Regions from separate parts of the Marispirochaeta aestuarii genome, predicted to be linked through region 1. Evidence: riboswitches for the same ligand, from Rfam matches in the RefSeq annotation. Region 1 holds a riboswitch; the other holds the start of a gene.
What was found. A riboswitch is a leader RNA that binds a small molecule or an ion and turns the genes downstream of it on or off. The one in region 1 is predicted to bind molybdenum cofactor.
Positions count from the first base shown of each region.

Region 1 (17,174 bases):
TCCGTAGGCCACGAAGATCAGCTCGGCATCTTCTGTCTGTACTTCCTGGAAATCGCATATCTCCTTCTCGATGCGCCGGTACTTCTCCTGGAGGTGGAGGTTGTGCCGGGACAGCAGCTCCCTGTTCATCAGGATGGAGGTGATAAGGTTTTCCCTGCTCCGGGAGTCTCCATAGACCGCCCATGGGTGGCGTTCTCCGTGGAGTACTTTTTCCGGGAAGGAGACGGGCTCCATCATCTGTCCGATATAGGCATCCGTCAGAATGAAAACGAGCATGCGGTATTTGTCCGCCAGCTCAAAAGCCCTGTAGGTAAAATCGCACATCTCCTGGGCAGAGTTCGGGGCCAGCACTATGTTGCGGTAGTTTCCGTGGCCTCCCCCTTTTACCACCATGTTGTAATCGGACTGTTCCGGCCATATGTTGCCGAGTCCCGGACCGGCACGCTGTACATCCACAAGGACCGCGGGCAGTTCCGCTCCGGCTATGTAGGAGATCCCTTCGGCCATAAGGGCTACCCCCGGCCCGGATGAGGCGGACATGACCCGGGCTCCGGCACCGGCGGCACCGTAGATCATGTTGATAACGCTGACCTCCGACTCGCCCTGGAGAAATACTCTGCCGGCGGCCCTGAAGTAGGCCGCCGCGGCGTGGGCTATTTCGCTGGCCGGTGTTATGGGGTAGCCGAAAAAGTGGGTAGCGCCTCCCAGCAGGGCGCCGTATATGACTGCTTCGTTTCCTTTCATCAGCTGCTTATGCATTGATCCGCTCCTCGTTCTTATACACCGTAACGGCGCCGGGTTCCGGACAGACGTAGAAGCATATTCCGCAGGCGGTACAGTTGGGGTTTTTGAAGACCGCGGCCTGATATCCCATCTGGTTTATCTCGGAACCGATTCCCAGGCAGTTGTTGGGACAGTTCTGCACGCAGAGGCGGCAGCCCTTGCACTCGTCTGCGGCTATTCGAACGTAATTCATCAGATCCCCCCGAAAACTTCGTCCTGACCGGTACCGAAGTAGTTGATTTCATCTATGACTTCCAGAATGTCGTGGGGTATCTCCTCCACCACCAGCATGTGATGGGGGCAGGCCACCTTGGGACAGATGTAGATCCTGTTGTTGCGTCCCGGAAGATAGAGGGCGATCTGTTCCCGGGAATCGCAATCCTTGTTTTCGCAGGGCTGTTTGACGTTAAGAAGAACATCGCAGTAGGGGCAGTGGGCTTCCACTGCGCTGTCCGCCTCCATCTTCGTGGGAAGAAACGAAAAAAGATTCGCGTGGCTTCCCCAGAAGGAGTCGAGGAACACCACTCCCTTCTGGTTTCCCAGCCTGATATTCAGGCGTATGGAGGGCTCATCGTGAATACGTACGCTGTCCACCAGCAGGTTGTGGCCGTTGGGACAGAAAACAGATTCAACGAGAAGTACCTCTTTTCCGTGCTTGGCAAAAAGGCGCATCCCCTGGGGTATATTGGCTTTGAATGCCGCGGGGATTTCCTTGATGGTCAGTTCCATCGGCGGGCCTCCTATTTTTGATTTTATTGTAATTCGACTTTCGTCATTTGTAAAAAGATTAATGAAATTCTCCCCCGTAAAGGCTTGTTTTTTTTGTGAAGCCCTTGCGGGAGGATATTTTGGTTAAAATTTGATGTTGAACTTTTTTTCAGAGTCTTCGCTGGGTATATAATCGTTCATAGTACCCTTTCAATGCCAGCAGTTCAGAGTGTGCTCCCTCTTCAATGATACGCCCCTCCTTCATTACATAGATTCTGTCAACGTTTCTGACGGTGGAAAGCCGGTGGGCAATTATTATGGTGGTACGGTTTTCCGCCAGCCTGAACATGGCATTTTGGATAAGGGCTTCCGATTCGGTATCGAGGGCGGATGTCGCCTCGTCAAGGATCAGAATGGGGGGATTCTTCAGAAAGACCCTGGCAATGGCTATACGCTGCTTCTGTCCTCCCGACAGCTTTACTCCCCGTTCTCCCACTTCGGTATCGAAGCCCTCCGGCAGACTTTGAATAAAATCCAGAATGTTTGCCCAGCTTGCCGCCCGGACCATCTCCTCTTCCGTTGCCAGGGGATTGCCGTACATGATGTTTTCCCGTAAGGAGGTGTCGAAGAGAAAAACGTTCTGCTGTACGATTCCTGTCTGCTCCCTGAGGGATTTCTGGGTCAGGTTTTTCACATCCATCCCGTCGATGCTGATCTCTCCCTGACTGACCTCGTAGAACCGGGGGATCAGCGAAACCAGGGTGCTTTTTCCGGCTCCCGACTCACCCACCAGAGCCACCTTGCTGCCGAAGGGGACAGTCAGGTTGATTCCCTTCAGGACCGGCTCGGGGGATCCGGCATAGCTGAAATGCACATCCCTGAAGCGAATCTCCCTGCTGTGCTCCGCGAGGGTTTTTGATCCCGGACGGTCAGCGATGTCGGGTTCAATCTCCATGATTTCCACAAAGCGTTCGAAGGCGGCGGTCCCCTGCTGCAGCTGCTCATTAAAGTTGATCAGTCTGTCGATGGGGGGCAGTATGATCCCCACAAAAAGTACAAAGGAGAGCAGGTCGTAGACCTCGATAAGCCCGTGAAATATAAGCAGCACTCCGCCGCCCACGACCACGAGATAGTAGGAGTCCCGGAGAAAATGGATTACCGAGTGGAAGCCTGCCATGGCGGTGTAGGCGTTCTCCTTGGCATAGCGGAAGGTCGTATTCGAATTGTGGAATTTCTCCTCTTCGAGCTCTTCATTGGCGAAAGCCTTTACCTCCCGGATTCCCTGGACCGAGTTTTCGACGGTGCTGTTGATTTCGGCGATCTCCTTTCTCACCTTCCGGAAGCCGGAGCGCATTCGGCCGCCGAAAATGATTCCCCAGATCAGCATGAAGGGGAAGGGAATCAGCGAGATGAGCGCCAGGGGCCAGCTGAAGCTGAACATGAAGATATATGCTCCGATCAATACCACCAGGGATATCAACAGGTCCTCCGGGGCGTGGTGGGCGACTTCGGCGATCATGTTCAGATCATTGGAGATTCGGGACATGATGTGGCCGGTTTTTGTGTTGTCAAACCAGGTAAAGGAGAGTTTCTGCACATGCCGGAAAATATCCTTCCGCATATCGGCTTCCATGCGCACACCCAGGATATGTCCCCATTTTATCCGGATATAATTCAAAACGAGCATGAACAGACAGATTGAACCAAGCGCCGCGAGGGACCAGATGATCATGGGAACATTGCTTTCCGGTATATAGCTTCGCAGAAGGTTCCGGGTTATGTAGGGGAAAAAGATCAGAAGCAGCGACATGGCGGAGGCCACTAACATATCAATAACAAAGAGGCTCAGATGGGGGCGGTAGTAGCGTATGAATTTTTTCAGCATGGCGGCTCCGTTTTCGTTTCTAACAAAAACCTTACACGATTTTTATCAGATCGTCATGAGCTATGGGATAAGGCCTGTGTAAATTTGCACGGATGTAAAGGCAGTATGTTCGTCGTATGTGTATAAAAGTGCGCATTGTATAGATGAGCTCTTTCTCATGCAGCTTGCCCTGTGCTGTCTGCTGGTTTTTGTAGTCCCTGCTTTCATGCTAAGATCTTGTCAGATTAATTTTCCCTTACGAATTTTCGAGGAGCTTTACCATGGAAAACAAAGTAGCAATCATAACCGGCGGAGGCACCGGCATAGGGCGGTCCACAGCCCTGATGCTGGCCAGGCGGAATGTTGCGTGTGTAATTAATTATTCCCGATCCCGGGATGAAGCTGAAAAAACGGTAAAGGATGTCAGGGCTGCCGGGGGCACAGCCATATCCTTCTGTGCCAGTATTGCCGATGAAGATGCAGTCAAAAAGATGACAGCCGCAACCCTTGAGAGCTTCGGCCGCATCGATTACCTGGTTAATAATGCAGGTAAAACCGAGTTCATCCCTCTGGAAGATCTGGACGCCGTCCGGGACGAGCACTGGGATTCCATTTTCGATGTAAATATCAAGGGAACCTTCAAGGTGAGCCGCGCCTGTGCTGCGGAGCTCAGAAAAAACAGAGGAGCAATCGTCAACGTCTCTTCCATTGCCGCCCTGGGAACCGGAAGTTCCATACCCTACTGTGTGTCCAAGGGAGGGGTCAGCACCCTGACCCGAAGCCTGGCCCACGTGCTGGCGCCGGAGGTGCGTGTGAATGCCGTCGCTCCGGGAATCGTCACCACCCGCTGGGTTTCAGGCAAGGAGGATCATATCGCGAGGATGTCCGAAGGGACTCCTCTAAAGAAAGTCTGCAGCCCCGACGATGTCGCCCAGGTTATTGTCAGTCTGCTCATGGATGCCGATCTGATGACCGGACAGATCCTTACTGTGGACGGCGGCTTTACCCTGTAGAACTGCGCCTCAGGGGCATGCTCATGCACCTGGGGCCGCCCCTTCCCCGCACCAGCTCCGACCCTGCAATCTCCAGAACTTCCACGCCGTTCTGCCGCAGGATCTCGTTGGAGAGGATGTTGCGCCTGTAGGTTATGACCTTGCCCGGGGCGATTGCCAGGGTATTGGTGCTGTCGTTCCACTGTTCCCGTTCGGCGCTCCAGGTGTCCCCGCCCCCGGTGGCGATAAGCCTGACTGCGGGGAGGTTCAGACTCTTTGCCAGAGTCCTGGCCAGGTTCTTCTCCTGGCGTATGCGGATTCCCCCCCTGTTTTTCTGCCCCCCGGGGCTCAGGCGAAATATATGGGCCGAATCGGCGATGCCGGGAAAGATGGTGAACTTGTCCACATCCACCATGGTAAAGACCGTATCCAGGTGCATATAGGCCCGGGTAAAAGGAATCTGGATAACCAGGACTTCCCGTACTGTTTCGTCCTCTGCGAAAAGCCTGGATGCCAGGGTCTCGATTCCCTCCGGGCTGGTCCGGGCGCTGCAGCCGACGGCGATGACCGAATCATTCAGAACCAGGATGTCTCCCCCCTCGATGCTGTCCGGTTCGTTGTGACGGTGCCAGAGTCTGCAGCCTCTGAAGCGGGGATGATGCTCAGCGATATGCTGCAGCAGCATGCTCTCACGTTTCCGGGCCCGGGCTTTCATGGTGTTCACCGAAAGCCGGGTACCTATGACCGTCCCGTAGTCCCGGGAGAAGTACAGGTTCGGCAGGGGGTCGATATAGAAGGGGTATTCGTCCTTTATGTAGAAGGAGAGTCTCTTTTCCGCCTCGGAATGGGGCACCTCTTTCTTTGAAAGGCCCGAAAGCAGGGTCGCAGTGAGTTCCCTGGGGGGCATCCCTGCAAGGAGAGCCCGGATGTCCTCTTTTAAGGGTGCTGAGTTTACCCTGAGCCCGGCGGTAATTTCTGCGATGACAGCCTCTTTTACCTTCCCGGCCTCAAGGATATCCTCAAGGAGTTTTTCAAAATAGAGTACTTCCGCTCCGTTGGCCCGCAGCACTTCGGCGAACTTGTCGTGTTCTGCCTGCATCTGTGCCAGATAGGGAATATCTTCAAAGAGCATCTCGTCCAGGTATTTGGGAATAAGCCGTTCCAGCTCCCCTCCCGGGCGGTGGAGAAGGATTGTTTTCAAGGGGCCGACTTCGCTGCGGATCTTCAGTGCAGGATTTTGTGTATCCATGGTGTCAGTATCATATCAGAAAAACGCCGACTGTAAATCTATTCCCCTCGGGCAGGGGTCTATGGTATTCTTGGTTCCCGACGGAGCAAAGTATGAGCAGACTTCCCCTGACCAGGGTATACATATCCTTGAAGAATCTTGACCACAACCTTTCTCTGCTGCGGGAGCTGGCCGGCGGTCGGCCTTTATGGCCCGCCATCAAGGCCGATGCCTACGGCCACGGGGCTCGTATTGTGGCATCCCATCTTGTCTCCCGGGGAGTGGATACCTTCGGGGTCGCTCAGGTGCAGGAGGCTCTGGAGCTGGCGGAAAACGGGATTGATGCCCGCTTTATTATCCTGTCTCCGGATCTGGGAGATACCGCGCAGGAGATCGCCGCCCATGGATTTGAGCCTGTAGTGGCCACGGACATTCAGCTCCGGGCGCTCTCCAGGGAGGCGCTTCGTCAGGGACGGGATATCAGGGTGCATCTGAAATTCGATACCGGCATGGGAAGGGTGGGATTCTGCCCCCGGGAGGCCGACACGGTGCTGGCCAGGATTGCAGGGTATCCGGGATTGAAGATTGCCGGATTCATGAGCCATTTTCCCCGGGCCGATGAGGGAGACCCGGAGTATTCCCTGGAACAGCTTGGCCGGTTCCGGGACCTGGTGGAAAAGACCGCGGACTTCAGGGACTTTGAGACCCACATGGCCAACAGCGCCGCGATCTTTGATGTCTCCGGTGCCTGCTTTGATGCCTGCAGGCCGGGAATCGCCCTGTATGGATTAAAGCCCTCTTCCGAAATCCGCAATCCCCGGGTGGACGAGCTTAAACCGGTTCTGAGCTGGAAAACCGCGATAACCCAGTTAAAGGAGGTTTCTCCCGGCACCGGGTTGAGTTATGGTCACAGTTATATTACCTCCCGTCAGTCCCTGATAGCCACGGTGCCTGTGGGGTATGGGGACGGACTCGCACGGGCCTTGAGCAACCGCATCGAGATGCTCGTCGGCGGCCGGCGCTGCCGGCAGGTGGGAACGATCTGCATGGACCAGTGCCTTATCGATGTAAGCCCTTTAAGGGGCAGGGTCGAGGAAGGCGACGAGGTGGTGATAATCGGGGCGCAGGCTGACCAGTTCATCGGAGCCGGGGAGCAGGCCGAAGTTCTGGGGACCATAAACTACGAGATCGTCACCCGCATTTCCGGCAGGGTGCCGCGACTGGCGGAAAAATAATATAGAGCTTTGTTGATTTTCTGATCCTCCTATACTACAATCCCTTTCAGACATTCTCCGAACCGTTAGCCTAAGGATTCGTCTCCGGATCTAAGGCGACCGGTCCCGGGCAGTCGTATGGCTGTCCAAGGGCTGGCTGAGAAATCAGGCAACCTCCCGAAATTTGGAAAGGAGTTCCCAAATGAAAAAGGCAATAACTCTTGCCGTCGTGCTGTTTGCAGTGTTTTCCATGTCCCTTTTTGCAGGCGGCGCCGCTGAAAGCCCCCAGTCACCAAAAGTTGAAGAACAGGCCCCCGCCCCGGAGAATCCCAGGGTAAAACTTGCCACCACCACCAGTACGGACAACAGCGGCCTTCTGGGCTTCCTGCTGCCGGAGTTCACCAAAGACACGGGATACACCGTTGATGTTATCGCCGTCGGAACCGGCGCTGCCCTTGGTCTTGGCGAAAAGGGCGATGTGGATGTTGTATTTGTCCATGCCCGGGCCCAGGAAGACAAGTTTGTCGACGCCGGTTACGGGGTAAACCGGAAAGACGTAATGTATAACGATTTCGTTGTTCTCGGACCTGAGGATGATCCCGCTGGAATCGGAGAGGCCGGGACTGCTGCCGAGGCACTCAAGCTGGTAGCCGAGGCCGAGGCGGATTTCGTTTCCCGGGGAGACAATTCCGGGACCCATTTTAAGGAACTCAGTCTCTGGGAGGGTGCCGGGATTACCCCCGAAGGTTCCTGGTATAAAGAGGCCGGACAGGGAATGGGCGCGGTAATAACCATGACCAATGACCTTCAGGGCTATACCCTTGCCGATCGGGGAACCTTTATCGCCATGAAGGATTCCATCGACCTGGTGGTGTGTTTCGACGGCGAGGCCTCCCTCTTCAATCCCTACGGCATCATCGCGGTCAATCCTGAACTTCACCCCCATGTGAACTTTGACGGCGCCATGGCCCTGATTGACTGGATTGTCAGCGGGAAGGGTCAGCAGCTGATCGGAGATTTCAAGAAGGGCGGCGAACAGCTCTTCTATCCCGACGCCCGTTAAGGCGGAAGAACCGGGAGTACCATGGGTTCCATTTTTACGGAAGCTCTGCGTCTGATAGTGTCAGGCGACCGGGAGGTCTTTTTCATCGCCTTTACCTCCCTGCGTCTGGCCCTGGCTTCCACATTCTTCGCTTCCCTTTTGAGTATTCCCCTGGGGATAGCTCTGCATTTCGGCAGGATCCCCTTCAAACGGCCGATAATCTCCGTGTTGAGCGCCCTTATGGCGGTTCCCACCGTGGTTATCGGTCTTCTTGTTTTTTCCGTTATCTCCCGCTCCGGTCCCCTGGGGGAGCTGAACCTGCTCTTCACCCCCGGGGCTATCATTATCGGCCAGGTTTTCCTGGTGCTGCCGGTCCTGACATCCCTTGTCTACTCAGGGCTCTCCAGAATGGATCCCCGTTTTCATGAGACCCTGATAACCCTGGGCGCCCGCCGCGGAGACGTGCTCAAGGCGTCGATAATAGAGGCCCGCTTTATCATAATCTCCGCGGTTCTGGCGGGATTCGGCAGGGTCGTAGGCGAGGTGGGGGTGTCCATGATGCTGGGAGGCAATATCCGCTGGTATACCCGTACCATGACCACCAGCATTGCCCTGGAGACCAGCAAGGGGCAGTTCGAGCTGGGGATCTCCCTGGGGCTGATTCTGCTGGCCATCGCCCTGGGTATCAATATCATAACCCACAGCCTGGTAAAGAATGATGTCTGAGAATCCCGTTTTTCGTGCTGAGAATATAGAATTCGGTTATGACTCGGAGCCGGCCCTGATTGTGGAAGAGCTCGACTTCCAGGAGAACAGGATACACGTGCTCCTGGGGCCCAACGGTTCGGGTAAAACGACCCTTATGAAGCTTCTGAACATGTTGCTGCCCCTGGAAAAGGGGCGGATTCTCTTTGAGGGCAGGGATGTGAGCAGGAGCAGGGCGCTGCGGGAACAGACCGTCTATCTGCACCAGAACCCCCTGCTTTTGAGCGGTACGGTATATGACAACATTGCCTACGGCCTGAAGATCAGAAAGCAATCCGGCTGTGAGATCAGGGAAAAGGTTATGGAAGCTCTGGAGGTGGTAGGACTCCAGGGTTTTGAAAAGCGGCGGTCCAACGCTCTTTCCGGAGGGGAGATCCAGCGGGTTGCCATTGCCAGGGCCCTGGTATTGAGACCCAAGGTGATCCTTTTCGATGAACCCACATCCAGTATCGACCGGGAGAACGTCCGGCGTTTTGAAAAGCTTCTGCCCTCCATACGTGATCTTTATGGGACAACAATAATCGTGAGCACCCATAACCTCCCCTTCGCCTACCGCATCTGCGACCGGCTGGTCCACCTGGATGAGGGCAGGGTTGTTCCCGCAGGGGAGAATATCCTTCCCGGAAGAATGGTTCCCGGACAGAAGGACGAGCGGCTCTTTGTGTCCGACGGGGTATCGATACACTGTCCGGACCTGGAGGGGGATTTTACCAAGGCCGTTGTGGACTACGACAGGATAATCCTCTCCCGGGAGGCTCTTCATTCATCGGCCCGGAACAACTTTCCCGGGACGGTGGAGTCCGTTACGCCGGTGAAAAACAGGGAGCAGGCTCATCCCCTTATCGATGTTGCGGTAAGGGTGGAGAATCTTGTCCTTACCTCTCGTGTTACCGGGGAATCCAGCGCGGAACTTGGTTTGAGTCCCGGTTCCAGGGTGTTTGTCTCCTTCAAAGCCTCCACTGTACGTTTGTACTGATAGTTCTTACCTCTAAAAGCAGCAGATACCAGTCCGCAGATGGAGGGATGCCATGGTCGATGTCCGAAAAGAAAACCAGAATACCTTTATTGTAAGTGTCACGGAAGGCGGGAGTGTCACAAAACATACGGTCCGCCTGGATGATACCTATTTTCAGAAACTGACGGGGGGTACCGGGGATAAAGAACGGCTGATAAAAGAATCCTTTCAGTTTCTTCTGGAACATGAACCCAAGGAATCTATTCTCAGGAGTTTTGATCTGCAGGTAATCGGACGTTATTTTCCGGAATATGAAAGCACCATAAGCGGGAAAAGCTAAAAGGGAAACTCCTCGAATTCCTCGCCGGGGGAACCCGGTTCTTCTTCCTCCTGCTGGTCGACAGGTTTTTCCTTCCGTCTTCCATGCTCTTCAAGTCCCTGGACAAGTATTGCCTTTTCTCCTTCCACCGGACAGGCGTGCTGGCAGCTGCCGCAGCCGGAACAGAAAGCCGTGTCCGTCAGGGGCTGGGTCAGCTCACCCTGGTAGGGGGCCATCCACACGGCTCCGGTGGGGCAGACTTCCGCGCAGGCCCCGCAGGCTGTCCCTTCGGTGAATACCACGCAGCGGTCCTGGATGAAGTCTACCGTTCCCATCTGCAGCATCTTCTTCTCTTTGAGCTGAATCGGGGCGATGGCCCCGGTGGGACAGACGGTGGAACAGGTGTTGCACTCCCACTCGCAGTAGCCGCTGCGGTAGTCCATTACAGGCTGCAGAAATCCCCGCAGGCCCAGGGCAAAAAAGGAGGGCTGCAGTACGTGGGTAGGGCAGGAGGATACGCAGGTATGGCAGGAGATGCAGCGGGCGCTGTAATGGGAACGGGATATCGCTCCCGGCGGCAGGACGGGCTGTTCGGGATTGCCGGTATCCGTCTCCGGAAGGGCTGGCGGTCCCTCCAGATTCTTTAAGGGGCTCAGGGCCCAGGCTGATCCGGCGGCGAGCAGGGTACCTGCGGCGCTGAGAAGGGCCCTTCGCCGGGAGATATCCCTGACATCAGGGGAATGATTCCGTGCAGGCTGGAAGGCTATGGCTCCGGTGGGGCAGGCTGCAGCGCAGTCGAAGCAGAGGACGCAGCGGTCAGTCGCTAGGGAATGGTTCTCAAGGTCAATGCAGGCGGCCCGGCAGACCCTGGTGCAGAGTCCGCAGGTTATACAATCCTCCCGTTTGAGCCGCAGGCCGAAAACAGGATGAATGCTTAAAAGTCTCAGCATGAAGCCCGCGGGGCAGAGCCGGTTGCAGTACCAGCGGCCCCATCGCAGGGTCAGAAATATCAGGGTTGCAAGAAGGGCAAGGCTGGAGAGTACCGCCCGCAGCTCCCCCCGGAAGGGGACGGGCGCCAGGTATATCTCGTAGTTCTTCAATATCTCAACGATTGCTGTGCTGGAAAGGGTCGTCAGGGGGACAAAGACGTCCCGATGGATTCTGCCGAAAAAGGCGTAGGGTTCCAGCAGACTGAGCAGGACGGGCAGACCGGCGGCGGCAAGAATAACGGAGGCTGACCAGACGGCTGCATGAATACCCATGCGGGATGGCTCATGGCGCATGTTTCGCCGCCCGAGTTTTCTGCTGAGAAAGAGCAGCAGATCCTGCAGAATTCCCAGGGGGCAAAGCACCGAACAGTAGACCCTGCCGACAAGGAAGGTCAGGACTCCGATTACAAGAAGCGGAACCAGTGCGGAAATGGCCAGAGCTGTGCCGGAAAGCAGCAGCCGCAGGAGAGCCGGAAGGAACTGGACGGATACAAGCAGAGAAAGTATCCTGTCAAAGAAGATGCTGCTTAAGCTCATCCCCGCGACAAAACCGGCGAGAACAAGAGCGGCTGTCAGAATACGTAGAATCCTGAGGGCGGGATACATCCCGGCGGACTTTGTCCGCTTCACACCCGTATCCTGTTGATTCTCAGGGCCTCCAGATTGGATTCTCCCAGACCGAAACCGTGAGCCAGCCCGATGTAGCGGACTTTTTCGGGCTCGGTGCCCCATGTTCGGGCGGCCGCGGCGTCGACGGCGACGATATCCGGGGAGATTATCTGCATCTTTCGAACGGATAGGTCCGAGCCGGAGTAGAAGCCCCGGGGACCGCCGGAGTTCATGACCGTATAGGCATCAACGACGTTCAGGTCGGGTTTGACAAGCAGGGGAAACTCGGCGATGCAGCGGTGAAGGTCGTTGGCGTGGTAGTAGCCCCGATCCCAGATTACCCCCATGAGGTTTTTCATGGCGCTGGTAATGGTGGTGCTGCCGTGGTGCTTCAGGATGGGAACGTTGATAAATACATCCGTTTCAAGAAGAAGCTCGTGAACCATAACCGACCTGAGCCGCTGTGCTCCGGGAACGGAGAGTTCCTGGTAGTAGCCCCTGGAGTTGGCCGGGACGATCTGTGCACCGCCGGTTCTGGCCGCTTCTTCGATGCCCGTGGAAGAGAAGGCAAGCTTCGCGTTCTCGATGGTATGGTCCAGCACGTAGACCCGGGAGGCTCCTGCTTCCCGGCAGCGCCGGACGATCCGCTCAACCAGGGACGGGGATGTGGTGGCTCCCCGCTCGGGCGGAGCGTTCCAGCTGGCGTTGACCTTTATGCAGACCGACTGCCCGGGTTTTACAAAGGACGGCATACCGCCGAAGGAGGCGATTCCGGCGTCGAACATATCCCCCGGTTCTCCCCCCATGACGGCAGCCAGATCCCAGGCTGAAGTTCCGTTTGCTTGAGCGAAGAGAGGCCTCCTTCCGCCCGCCAGGGCCGCCATGCCGGCGGCGACGCTGAAGCGTCCCAGCATCTTAAGGAATTCCCGTCTGTCCATCTGACTTCCTCCGCCTGATAATTATAAACGTTTCAGTCAGAAATGCAAATGTACTGTTCAGAATCCCGGGGTCAGGCCTCGATTTTGCGGACCCTGCCCATATCGGCCGTTGCGTATCCCGCCATGGAGTCGACGGTTTTCCGGAATTCCTGATCCTCCAGGACCTCCAGCAGGGGCTTGAGAACAGGTCCTTCGAAGAAGCGCTCCAGGGTAACCAGCTCATACCGTTCATGGGCCAGGGGAATGAAGTCGAGGTCCAGGGCCATGGCCGCTGCGGCGATTCCCAGGCCGCAGTCCGCTGCTCCCGACTGCACCGCCGCGGCGACCGCCAGGTGGGTATACTCCTCCCTCCGGTAACCGGGAACCTGTTCGGGATCGATACCCAGCTGCTCCAGGTTGTAGTCCAGGAGCACCCTGGTTCCTGCTCCCCGCTGCCGGTTAACATAGCGCAGGTCCTCCCGGGTCAGGTCGGAAAAGTCCCGTATCCCCTTCGGATTCCCCTTGGCGGTAATGAGACCCTGCTCCCGGTGGACAAAGCTGATGACCGCCACCTTCTCTCCTGACAGGTAGCGCCGTATGTAGCTGTCGTTGAAGTTTCCGGTGTCCGGATCCAGAAGGTGGGAGCCCGCGACATGGGCTTCTCCCCGTTTAAGGGCGACAAGCCCGCCGAGACTGCCGGCGTTGGAGCTGGTAAAACGGGAGGAACGCCCGGCGATGTACTGGGCCAGCACGTCAAGGCATATATCATGGCTCCCGATATGCACGATGGTTCGTCTGATTTCTGCCGGGTCCCGGAGCAGGCTGACCCGGACCATCTCACCGGCGTCCACCCCTTCCGAGAGGGCGGGGATGCGCAGGATTCCGTCCGCCTTTACCAGGGAGCTGATTACCCCTGCTCCCCGCTGCAGGGGGGCGGCTACGGTTTTTCCGTCCACTTCTCCCAGGGCCACCCGGACAAACTCCTCGGCTCCGGCGGCGGAGTGGAGTTTACGGCTCATTACGGCCTCAGTTTCCGGCCGCTGTCTGCCGCTCCGGCCGAGCCACTGGGAGAGGATCGGTTCGATGAAGATCTCCCCGGTCAGGGCACAGGATACCGGGTAGCCGGGAGATCCGATGACCGGTACCGGCGGGGTACCCTTTACCATACCCAGAATAACCGGATGCCCCGGTTTTACGGCGATTCCGTGGACAAAGACCTCCCCCAGGTCTCCGATTACCGAAGCGCTGTAGTCCTCGCTGCCGGCGGAGGACCCGGCGATCATTACCACCAGGTCCGCCTCCCCGGCTGCCCGGGCCAGAGCCCTTCGGATCAGCTCAGGATCGTCGATAACCGTTGAATAGCGCCGGGCCTCCCCGCCCCAGGATTCAACCTGGGCAGCCAGCATCAGGGAGTTGTACTCGATAATCTCCCCCGGTTTCATGGCCCGGCTTTCAGCCTCTTCGGGGCTGATGAGTTCGGTGCCCGTGGGAATGATGACGACCACCGGTTTTCTCCGCACCGACACGGTGGCGTGGCCGCTTCCGGCTATGGCCCCCAAATCGACGGGACTCAGGCAGTGATTGGCCGGAAGAACAAGCTCTGTGGCTACCAGGTCTTCACCCATGGGGCGGACGGAAGTCCAGGGGGCCACGGCGGCACGGATTTCGATGGCTGTGTCGTCGTCCACGAGCTCGGCGTTCTCTATCATTACCACCGCATCGGCCCAGGGGGGCATGGGGTCGCCGGTGTCGACGTAGGAAGCGGGACCTTCAGGTCCCAGGGGAATCCGCACCGGGGAGGTTTCCGTGGCCCCGGAACTCTCTTTTGACTTTACGGCGTACCCATCCATGGCCGAGGCGTGGTAACCCGGCGAGGAGAGGGAGGCCCAGACCGGCTCCGCGCTTATTCTGCCCGCAGCTTCAGAGAGGGGAATTTTCTCAGCTTCCAGGGGTCCTGCAAGATTGTTGTTCCGAAGAAATTTGGACATCCGCTCCCGGGCTTCGGGCAGAGGGATGTCGTCCAGATAAATTCGCCGTTGCATATCCGATTCCTTTCTTAAAACAGCTCTTAAAACAGCCGCACTGTTATTTCGTCATCCCGGTGCAGTCCGTTGGCCTCCTCGGGGATGCTGACAAGTCCGTCGGCGCGGATCAGGGTGTAGATCAGGTTCGATTTGCCGAAAACCGGCTCTGCTTCCGGTAATTCCTGCTTCCCGTGGATGAGCCTGACGGGAACATAGTCCGATCTGCCGGCACTGGAGGCGATGTTCCGGGAAAGCCGGGCCCGGACACTTCGCTCTGCCGTATTCAGCGGGTTTTCCTCTGTTCCCAGCAGCCTCCTGACCAGGGGGAGCAGAAAAAGCCTGGCCGCGACGAAGGCGCTGACGGGATTCCCCGGCAGTCCGATAACCGGTTTTCCGTCGCAGACCGCCAGAATCGTCGGTTTACCGGGCTTGATGGAAACACCGTGAACAAGGACCCCCGGTTTTCCGAGCTCGTCGATTACCTCGGCGGTCACATCCCGAACAGAGACGGATGAACCTGCGGAGATTACCAGGGCCTCCGATTCTTCCAGGGCGCTTTTTGCGCCGGAGAGAATCAGCTTGTAGTCGTCGGCGATGATACCTTTTTTCACGGGGATTCCTCCCGCATCGGAAATCAGGGCCGAGAGGGTGTAGCTGTTGATGTCCCGGACTTGACCGGGTTCAGGTCTGGTCCCGGGAGGCACGACTTCGTCTCCGGTGGAGATAATCGCGACCTTCGGTTTTCCGGCTACCTCGAGGGACTCTATTCCAAGGGCGCTGAGTCCGCCGATGTCCTGGGGACGCAGCAGGTGGCCGGCGGGAAAGACCAGGGAACCTGCCGCCACATCCTCGCCGATCTGGACAAGGTTCTCCCCTTCGGCGACGGAGCGGAGGACCTCGATCTCGTCGTCCCGGGATTTCTGGGTACGCTCCACCATGACAACGGCGTCGGAACCTTCGGGAATCATGCCGCCGGTGTGGACCAGGGCGCATTCGCCTTTTTTGAGACTGAAGGAGGGGGCTGCGCCCATGGGGACCTCTCCGGTGAGCTGCAGGTAGGCCGGGAGTCCTTCGCTGGCACCGTAGGTATCCGCAGCCCTGAGGGCGTAACCGTCCATGGTGCTGCGCACAAAGGAGGGAAGGGCCTGGGGGGAACGGATCTCCCGAGAACAGACCCGTCCCAGGGCCTCTTCAAGGGGCAGGGTTTCCCGGCGGAAGGTGCCGGAGGGAAGGGCGGAGAGCAGGGCCTCAAGGGCATCCTCAGGACGGCTGAGACGGAAGAGCTCAACCATGGCCTTCGCCCCGGAGCATCCGCACTCCGTGTTCCATTACGGGTACAAGGAGTCCGGTGCAGAAACGGACTGCTTTGACGGAGCCGGGGAAGTTGACCACGATGGTCCTTCCCCTGATTCCCGCGTACCCCCGGGAAAAGAGGGCGTTGGGGGTCTCTTTGTAGGATTTGGCCCGCAGCAACTCCGCGATCCCCGGGAGGGCTTTTTCGCACCATTTTTCCGTGGTCTCCGGGGTAATGTCCCGCGGGGAGATCCCGGTTCCTCCGGTGGTCAGGATATAGTCCGCGTCGGCGTGGGCTGTAAAGGCGGAAAGGAGGGCGTCGGCATCATCGGGAACGATGACACTCCGGATATCGGCCCCGGGAAAGGAGTCCCTCAGCAGTTCCATAATCGCCGGTCCGGAAAGGTCCTGGTATTCTCCCCTGGATGCCCGGTCAGATATCGTAATAACAGAGAGTTTCACAGCTGATCTCTCCCCCTTCAAGGATCCTGGCGAAGATCCCTTTCCGGGGCATTACGCAGTCTCCAACCTTGCGGAAAACCTCGCAGTCATGGTGGCAGGCCTTGCCGTGCTGGGTTACCTCGAGCACTGTTTTCCCCAGGTACAGCTTTGTTCCCACCGGAAGGGAGGCAAGATCCACACCCCGGGTGGTTATATTCTCTGCGAAGTCTCCGGCTTTGAGCTCAACCCCTTTGCCCCGCATGGTATCCACGTCCTCGTCCGCCAGGAGGGATATCTGACGGTGCCAGTTTCTGGCGTGGGCATCCCCCTCGAGGCCGTGGTCGGGGCGCAGGGTTGCCCGGGGTACGGGGGTCTTCTGTTCCCCTGCTTTCTCGGAGATGTTTATGGACAGGATTGTAAAGGATTTTCTCATGGTCTTCAGGTCCGTTCTTCCTTGGTTTTTTCCAGTAGACGGATTTCGCCGATTCGCATGGACTTGTCCGCCGCCTTGCACATATCATAGATGGTAAGGGCTGCTACGCTGACCGCCGTAAGGGCCTCCATTTCTATGCCCGTCTTGTCCGTGCAGACCGCACGGGAGCGGATATGAACCCCGCTTTCGAAGACTTCGAACTCCAGGTCAACATGGTCGATGGCGATGCTGTGGCAGAGGGGAATCAAGCTTGCCGTCTGTTTGGCGCCGTTGATGCCGGCGATCTTGGCGGTGGTAAGGACATCCCCTTTCTGTATTCCGTTCTTCCGGATAAGTTCCGCGGTTTCCGGCTTCATGTGGATGCTCCCCGCGGCGGAGGCGGTGCGCAATACCTTCGGTTTCGCGGAAACATCCACCATGCGGGCGTTGCCGGCGGCATCTACGTGGCTCAGTTCCATCTTATCCTCCAATCTCGACCATGGAGCGGTTCGAGCAGATGCCGCCCCGTTCGGGTTTTTTCTCAATCGTGGCCCGGATCGAACCGGCAATGTCGTTCATATCTACTTGAACCTCATGGTCCGAATGCAGACAGGGCTTC
Region 1 covers NZ_MWQY01000008.1:156,870-174,043, reverse strand. Annotated here, with positions in the region: gene vorB (3-methyl-2-oxobutanoate dehydrogenase subunit VorB) at 1-759, opposite strand, end outside; gene B4O97_RS08805 (4Fe-4S dicluster domain-containing protein) at 752-976, opposite strand; gene B4O97_RS08800 (hypothetical protein) at 976-1,512, opposite strand; gene B4O97_RS08795 (ABC transporter ATP-binding protein) at 1,661-3,376, opposite strand; gene B4O97_RS08790 (SDR family NAD(P)-dependent oxidoreductase) at 3,637-4,368, shown strand; gene B4O97_RS08785 (arginine deiminase) at 4,358-5,596, opposite strand; gene alr (alanine racemase) at 5,689-6,810, shown strand; molybdenum cofactor riboswitch at 6,854-7,000, shown strand; gene B4O97_RS08775 (substrate-binding domain-containing protein) at 6,992-7,852, shown strand; gene B4O97_RS08770 (ABC transporter permease) at 7,874-8,557, shown strand; gene B4O97_RS08765 (ATP-binding cassette domain-containing protein) at 8,550-9,572, shown strand; gene B4O97_RS08760 (hypothetical protein) at 9,625-9,891, shown strand; gene B4O97_RS08755 (4Fe-4S dicluster domain-containing protein) at 9,888-11,489, opposite strand; gene B4O97_RS08750 (DUF362 domain-containing protein) at 11,486-12,406, opposite strand; gene B4O97_RS08745 (molybdopterin biosynthesis protein) at 12,478-14,427, opposite strand; gene B4O97_RS08740 (molybdopterin-binding protein) at 14,454-15,701, opposite strand; gene B4O97_RS08735 (MogA/MoaB family molybdenum cofactor biosynthesis protein) at 15,694-16,164, opposite strand; gene B4O97_RS19235 (MOSC domain-containing protein) at 16,136-16,576, opposite strand; gene moaC (cyclic pyranopterin monophosphate synthase MoaC) at 16,582-17,034, opposite strand; gene B4O97_RS08725 (GTP 3',8-cyclase MoaA) at 17,036-17,174, opposite strand, start outside.

Region 2 (4,949 bases), on a different contig from region 1:
CTTCCCCGAAGCCGTATGCCTGGGTGCATCAATGATCGGCGGCTGGGGACCACAGGGACCCATGGAACGGGGATTTACGGCGCTGTCGCTGTCGGGACAGGAGGTCGATTTTGCAGTTTCCTCGTTCAGAGAACAGGTAAAAGGCGATCCTCGGAAGGCTGCACAGGAAATCGTCGAAGATATTTCCCGGCAGCTGCCTGCGGACGACGTGAACCCGGCAGAATATGTCGGAATCGTTCTCGTCGACGGTCTTGCCCTGGGAGAACTCGTTATGAAGGAGTTTTCAACTGCCAGGAAGTTCTCCTTTCCCCTGGTTGGAGGAGCCGCCGCGGACGAACTGACCTTTACGGAGACCCTTGTCGCCCATGACTCCCGGATATCCGGTGATGCTGTGTGCGTCGCGGTCATGAAAATGAAGGTCCCCTTTTTCTACGACCACTTTGTTCATTATCTTCCAACGGACAAGGAGTTTCTCATTACCCAGGCAGATCCGGAGAAACGGGTGGTATGGGAGATAGACCATGAACCTGCTGCAGATTATTATGCCAGGATGCTGGGGCTTTCAGGACCGGAAGCAATTGAACACATGCATTTTTCACGAAATCCCCTGGGGGTTGTAATCGGCGATACGGTATACACCCGCAGCCCGAACGCTGTCATAGACGGAAAGGGGCTTCAGTTCTATTGCTTCATCGAGGCGGGGACAAAAATGCGCCTCCTCAGACAGGGAGACATTCTGGCTAATGCCAGAGCTGCGCTGCAGAGCGCAAGGGACCAGGTAAGTCCCCTCGGGGGAGTGATTCTCTTTAACTGCGTTCTCCGCTATCTGGAAATGAGGGAAGACGAAAAACTGGATGATTTTCACCAGGTATTCTCCTCAATTCCCTACATCGGTTTCAACACCTACGGAGAAGAACTATTTACTCACCATAACCAGACGCTTACCGCACTGTTCATCGGAGAATAATCGATATGGAACATACCGAAACACGAATTCAGACGTCAAAGGGGAAAAAACTGCTCCATTATTTCGCCAGTAAAATCAATGCCGTGGTTTTCGAAATAATTTCCCGCAGTCAGCTTCTGAATATTACCGTCCGCTACCTCCATGAGCACTTTTCAAAAATAACCCATGCGGTGGAAAAGGTACGTACAAGTTTCCAGACCCGAATGAACAGCTTCCTGGAAACCTTTCTCGTATCCCGGGACTATATTAATGAGGTGGAGAGCCACTTCTCGAGCATCGACCAGTCCTTCGGCCACTCCTACAAACTGGGACAGATCCTTCAAAGCAAGGCGGAGGAGGCACAGAACAAACTGAAGGAAGTGGAAGATCTTTCGGAGATAACCAACATCCTGGCCATGAACGCCTCGATTCAGGCTGCCCGGGTAGGAAAAGAGGGAGCGGGTTTTTCAGTTGTAGCAAAAGAGATTCGCCGGCACGGTGTGCAGTCGAGGGAAATCGTAAACCAGGCATCAGGGCAACTGCACGAAATGATCGACCTTATCTTTCAGCTGGTAAATATTCTGCACTCCATCAGTAATGAAGTCTCCTCCAGCAGAGAAACCGTAAAAAAACTGCTGGAAAGAACCCAGGAAAGCAAGAACAACGCCGACGCCGTCCAGGAAGACGTTCAGTCCATACTCGATGTATTCCAGGAATACGATGCCCTGAAAGAGAACCTTAATCGAATGATAGAGCAGTCGGCCATATCGAACAGTGAAATCGAGGATATGCTCCTCTCCTTTCAGTCCGACCTGGCAGGGGCCAGGCGGAGTCTGAAGTAATCGAAAGTCTATCCCGGCCTTCGGCCCCTGGGACGAATATAGGAGCGCAGTACCTCGGTGTACGGCCGCCCTTCCAGTACGCTTATAACCCTGGCGAGAGCCGTGAGATAATCCTCTCTGTGAAGCCTCAGCCGCCGCAGCATGGACAGTTCCTCCCGCAGCCTACGGATTTTCTCGGGGGACACCGCCGCATAGATTCCTGACCGTTCATTTTCATCGAGATTCAGCATTGCCAGGGCAAGCTCCCTGTCGCTGACTTTTAACAGGCGGTTCTGGATTTCGATTCGGGGAAGAGCCATCAGAAGCCGTGCCAGTTCGCGCTCTGGGAAAGGGGATTTCCGGGTCACTGGTACAGTATACAGAATATTTCCATGCGATGCACCTTCCCGGGGGAGAAAGGACCCGGGGAGAGAAGCCCTATTCGGGAAGCTCCAGGGACGACCGTTTCGCCTTTACCCGAATCCAGTTCACGGCCTCCCTGATCCGGGGCTTCCGAATAAGCTTCAGTTCAAGCATTCTTTTTCCGGGGAAATTCATCAGCATCAGGCCAATCATGAATGTCAGAAGCCCCTGCCCCGGTATAAACAGCATGACGAATCCGGCAAGAAGAAAAACAGCACCCAGGGAATTCTTTATGACGAAAACCGCTGCCCGCAATACGGGATGCCGTCTATCTGACAGGCTTCCGGGGTCCCGGATAAAGTAGTCAGCCGGAATGGATACTATTATGAGGGGTATGGCAACCAGGGTTAAGAAAAACAGGACAAGGGAAAGCCCCCCAAGCAAGGCGGCGAATTCTCCGTATCTTGAAAAAAACTCCCTTGCAGCAGCAGAAAAATCACTCAACGCAATACTTCTCCCCTTAACAGATTATCCGTGCCGGATAACAGGAAAATTATACGATATTGAAGATAATAAGGGCAGCTCCAAAAACTGCTCTTTTTCCCATATCCTGGGCCGTCAGGATTTTCAGCAGGATAAAACCCTACGTCAGAATATTAATACAATCCATATCACATTATTAGTAAAACACTCACATCTATTTTCAATTATTTTATTTTTTGCGCAGAGAACGACCATTTATACGATTTTCTATTCCTTATTTCTTTACATATCTTTTTATCTCGATTAGAATGTACATATATATCTCCGATCCGATTAACCTACAGGACGCCCGTCCCAGGGTTGTCGGACGCCAGGTCCCGATGGAAACGTCTGTGCCTCCCGTATTTGGAAAGGAGAAAATACAGGGAGGTAAGGTGTGTCCGAAACTCAATCACAACTGCTGAACCAGAAAATTACCCGCAGAGATTTTCTCAAGTACACAGGAATCAGCGCCATCGGGGCTACGACCATGTCCTGGCTGCTGCCGGGCTGTACGTCCAAGGACATCAAAGTCTTTGAAACCGCCGATGGAATGATTATCCACGAATCAGCCCGCTGCACCGGATGTCTGGTCTGTGAAGCTACATGCTCGGTTGGAAACGACGGTAAAGCCAGTCAGGTTACCGCAAGAATCAAGGTAAGTCAGAACTTTGCCTACGGCCCCAAAGGGGTACGGGGGGACTGGGTAAACGGCCCCGGAGAGATGGGTAATTTTACCCTTGTTGCCGATACCTGCAGGCAGTGCGAACAGCCCGCCTGTGCGCTGGCATGTCCGGAGAACGCGATCTTCGAACACGAAGGAACCGGGGCCCGGGAGGTTGACCCGGAAAAATGCGTCGGCTGCGGAACCTGCGTTCGAGCCTGTCCCTGGGGCATTCCTACCCTTGATCCGGAAACCAATGTTTCCACCAAGTGTATCCTTTGCCACGGCTATACAGCCTGCGTTAAGGACTGTCCCACCGGTGCACTGCAGTATGTGTCCTGGGAAGACGCGATTCAGAAGTACAAAGAGCATTTTCAGGTATAAACAACAGGAGTAGAGAGATATGGCATTAAAAGGCGGTTGGGCAGGAACCATTCTTCGAGTGGATCTGAGCACTGAACAGATAACAAGAGAATCAACGGAAAAATATTCCCGCTACATAGGCGGTATGGGAATCGGCTACAAGGTAATGTGGGACGAGGTTCCCCAGGGGACCCATCCCTTCGCTGAGGAGAACAGGATAATATTCGGCGTCGGTCCCCTTACGGGAACAGGAGCCATGTGTTCCGGACGGACCAATATTACCAGCCTTCTTCCCTCCAATCCCTTCCACGGGGTTTCCGACAGTCACATGGGCGGCCACTTTGCGGTGGAGATGAAGTACGCGGGTTATGACGCTGTCATTATCCAGGGAAAAGCAAAACGGCCGGTATGGCTCAGGATAGTCGACCAGGACGTCACCCTGGAAGACGCCTCAGTTTTCTGGGGAGACGGGACTTTCAACACGATTGCAGGAATTACCGCCATCATGGGAAAAAGCTCCCAGGTTGCGGCCATCGGTCAGGCCGGTGAACACCAGGTCAACCTTTCGGTTATCCGGACCGGCGCCAGCCACTCCGCAGGCGGACACGGCGGTGTAATGGGCTCCAAGAACCTCAAGGCCATCGGCGTCATGGGAACCGGTTCGGTAAAGATCGCAGGAGACCGGAATGCCTGGCACAAGCTGAACAAGGATACCTTTGCCATCGTGGGGGCCAACAACCAGCACGTTGTTCCCTCGACTCCCCAGGCCTGGGCCGAGTACCATGATCCCTCCAGCCGCTGGACTTCCCAGAAGGGGCTTTTCTGGGGTGCAGCCCCCTATCCCATCGAAACGGGAGAAGTCCGGCCGGAGGAAGTCAACAAGATCGGCTACCGTACCATGAAAGCCATCAAGGACCTTGGTCCCGCGGGCGAAAAATACACCGTCCGTATGGGCGGATGCGCGTCCTGCCCTGTCCGCTGTCACAGTCACCTTCATGTTCCCGAACTGGAGGCCTACGGCGTCAGCCCGAATGTGGCCAATACCTGCATGGGGTTTTTCTCTCCCAACGGCGTAATGAAAGGCTACAAGGTTGCGGGCAAAACCAATGACGAGGCCAATGTTATCGGACGTTCCATGGGAGCGCAGATCGCCGACGACTACGGCGTCTGGTGCAACTACGGGCAGCTGGGGCGTGACTTCTTCTGGGCCATCGATCACGGCTATCTGGAAAAGGTCCTTCCCCGGGATGAGTACAACTCCCTGCCCCTG
Region 2 covers NZ_MWQY01000001.1:317,430-322,378, reverse strand. Annotated here, with positions in the region: gene B4O97_RS01475 (FIST signal transduction protein) at 1-967, shown strand, start outside; gene B4O97_RS01470 (methyl-accepting chemotaxis protein) at 973-1,788, shown strand; gene B4O97_RS01465 (FliG C-terminal domain-containing protein) at 1,797-2,087, opposite strand; gene B4O97_RS01460 (PGPGW domain-containing protein) at 2,206-2,634, opposite strand; molybdenum cofactor riboswitch at 2,924-3,045, shown strand; gene B4O97_RS01455 (4Fe-4S dicluster domain-containing protein) at 3,050-3,700, shown strand; gene B4O97_RS01450 (aldehyde ferredoxin oxidoreductase) at 3,720-4,949, shown strand, end outside.
Region 2: it holds a riboswitch for molybdenum cofactor, as region 1 does, so the genes downstream of both, B4O97_RS01455 (4Fe-4S dicluster domain-containing protein) here and B4O97_RS08775 (substrate-binding domain-containing protein) in region 1, are expected to answer to the same signal.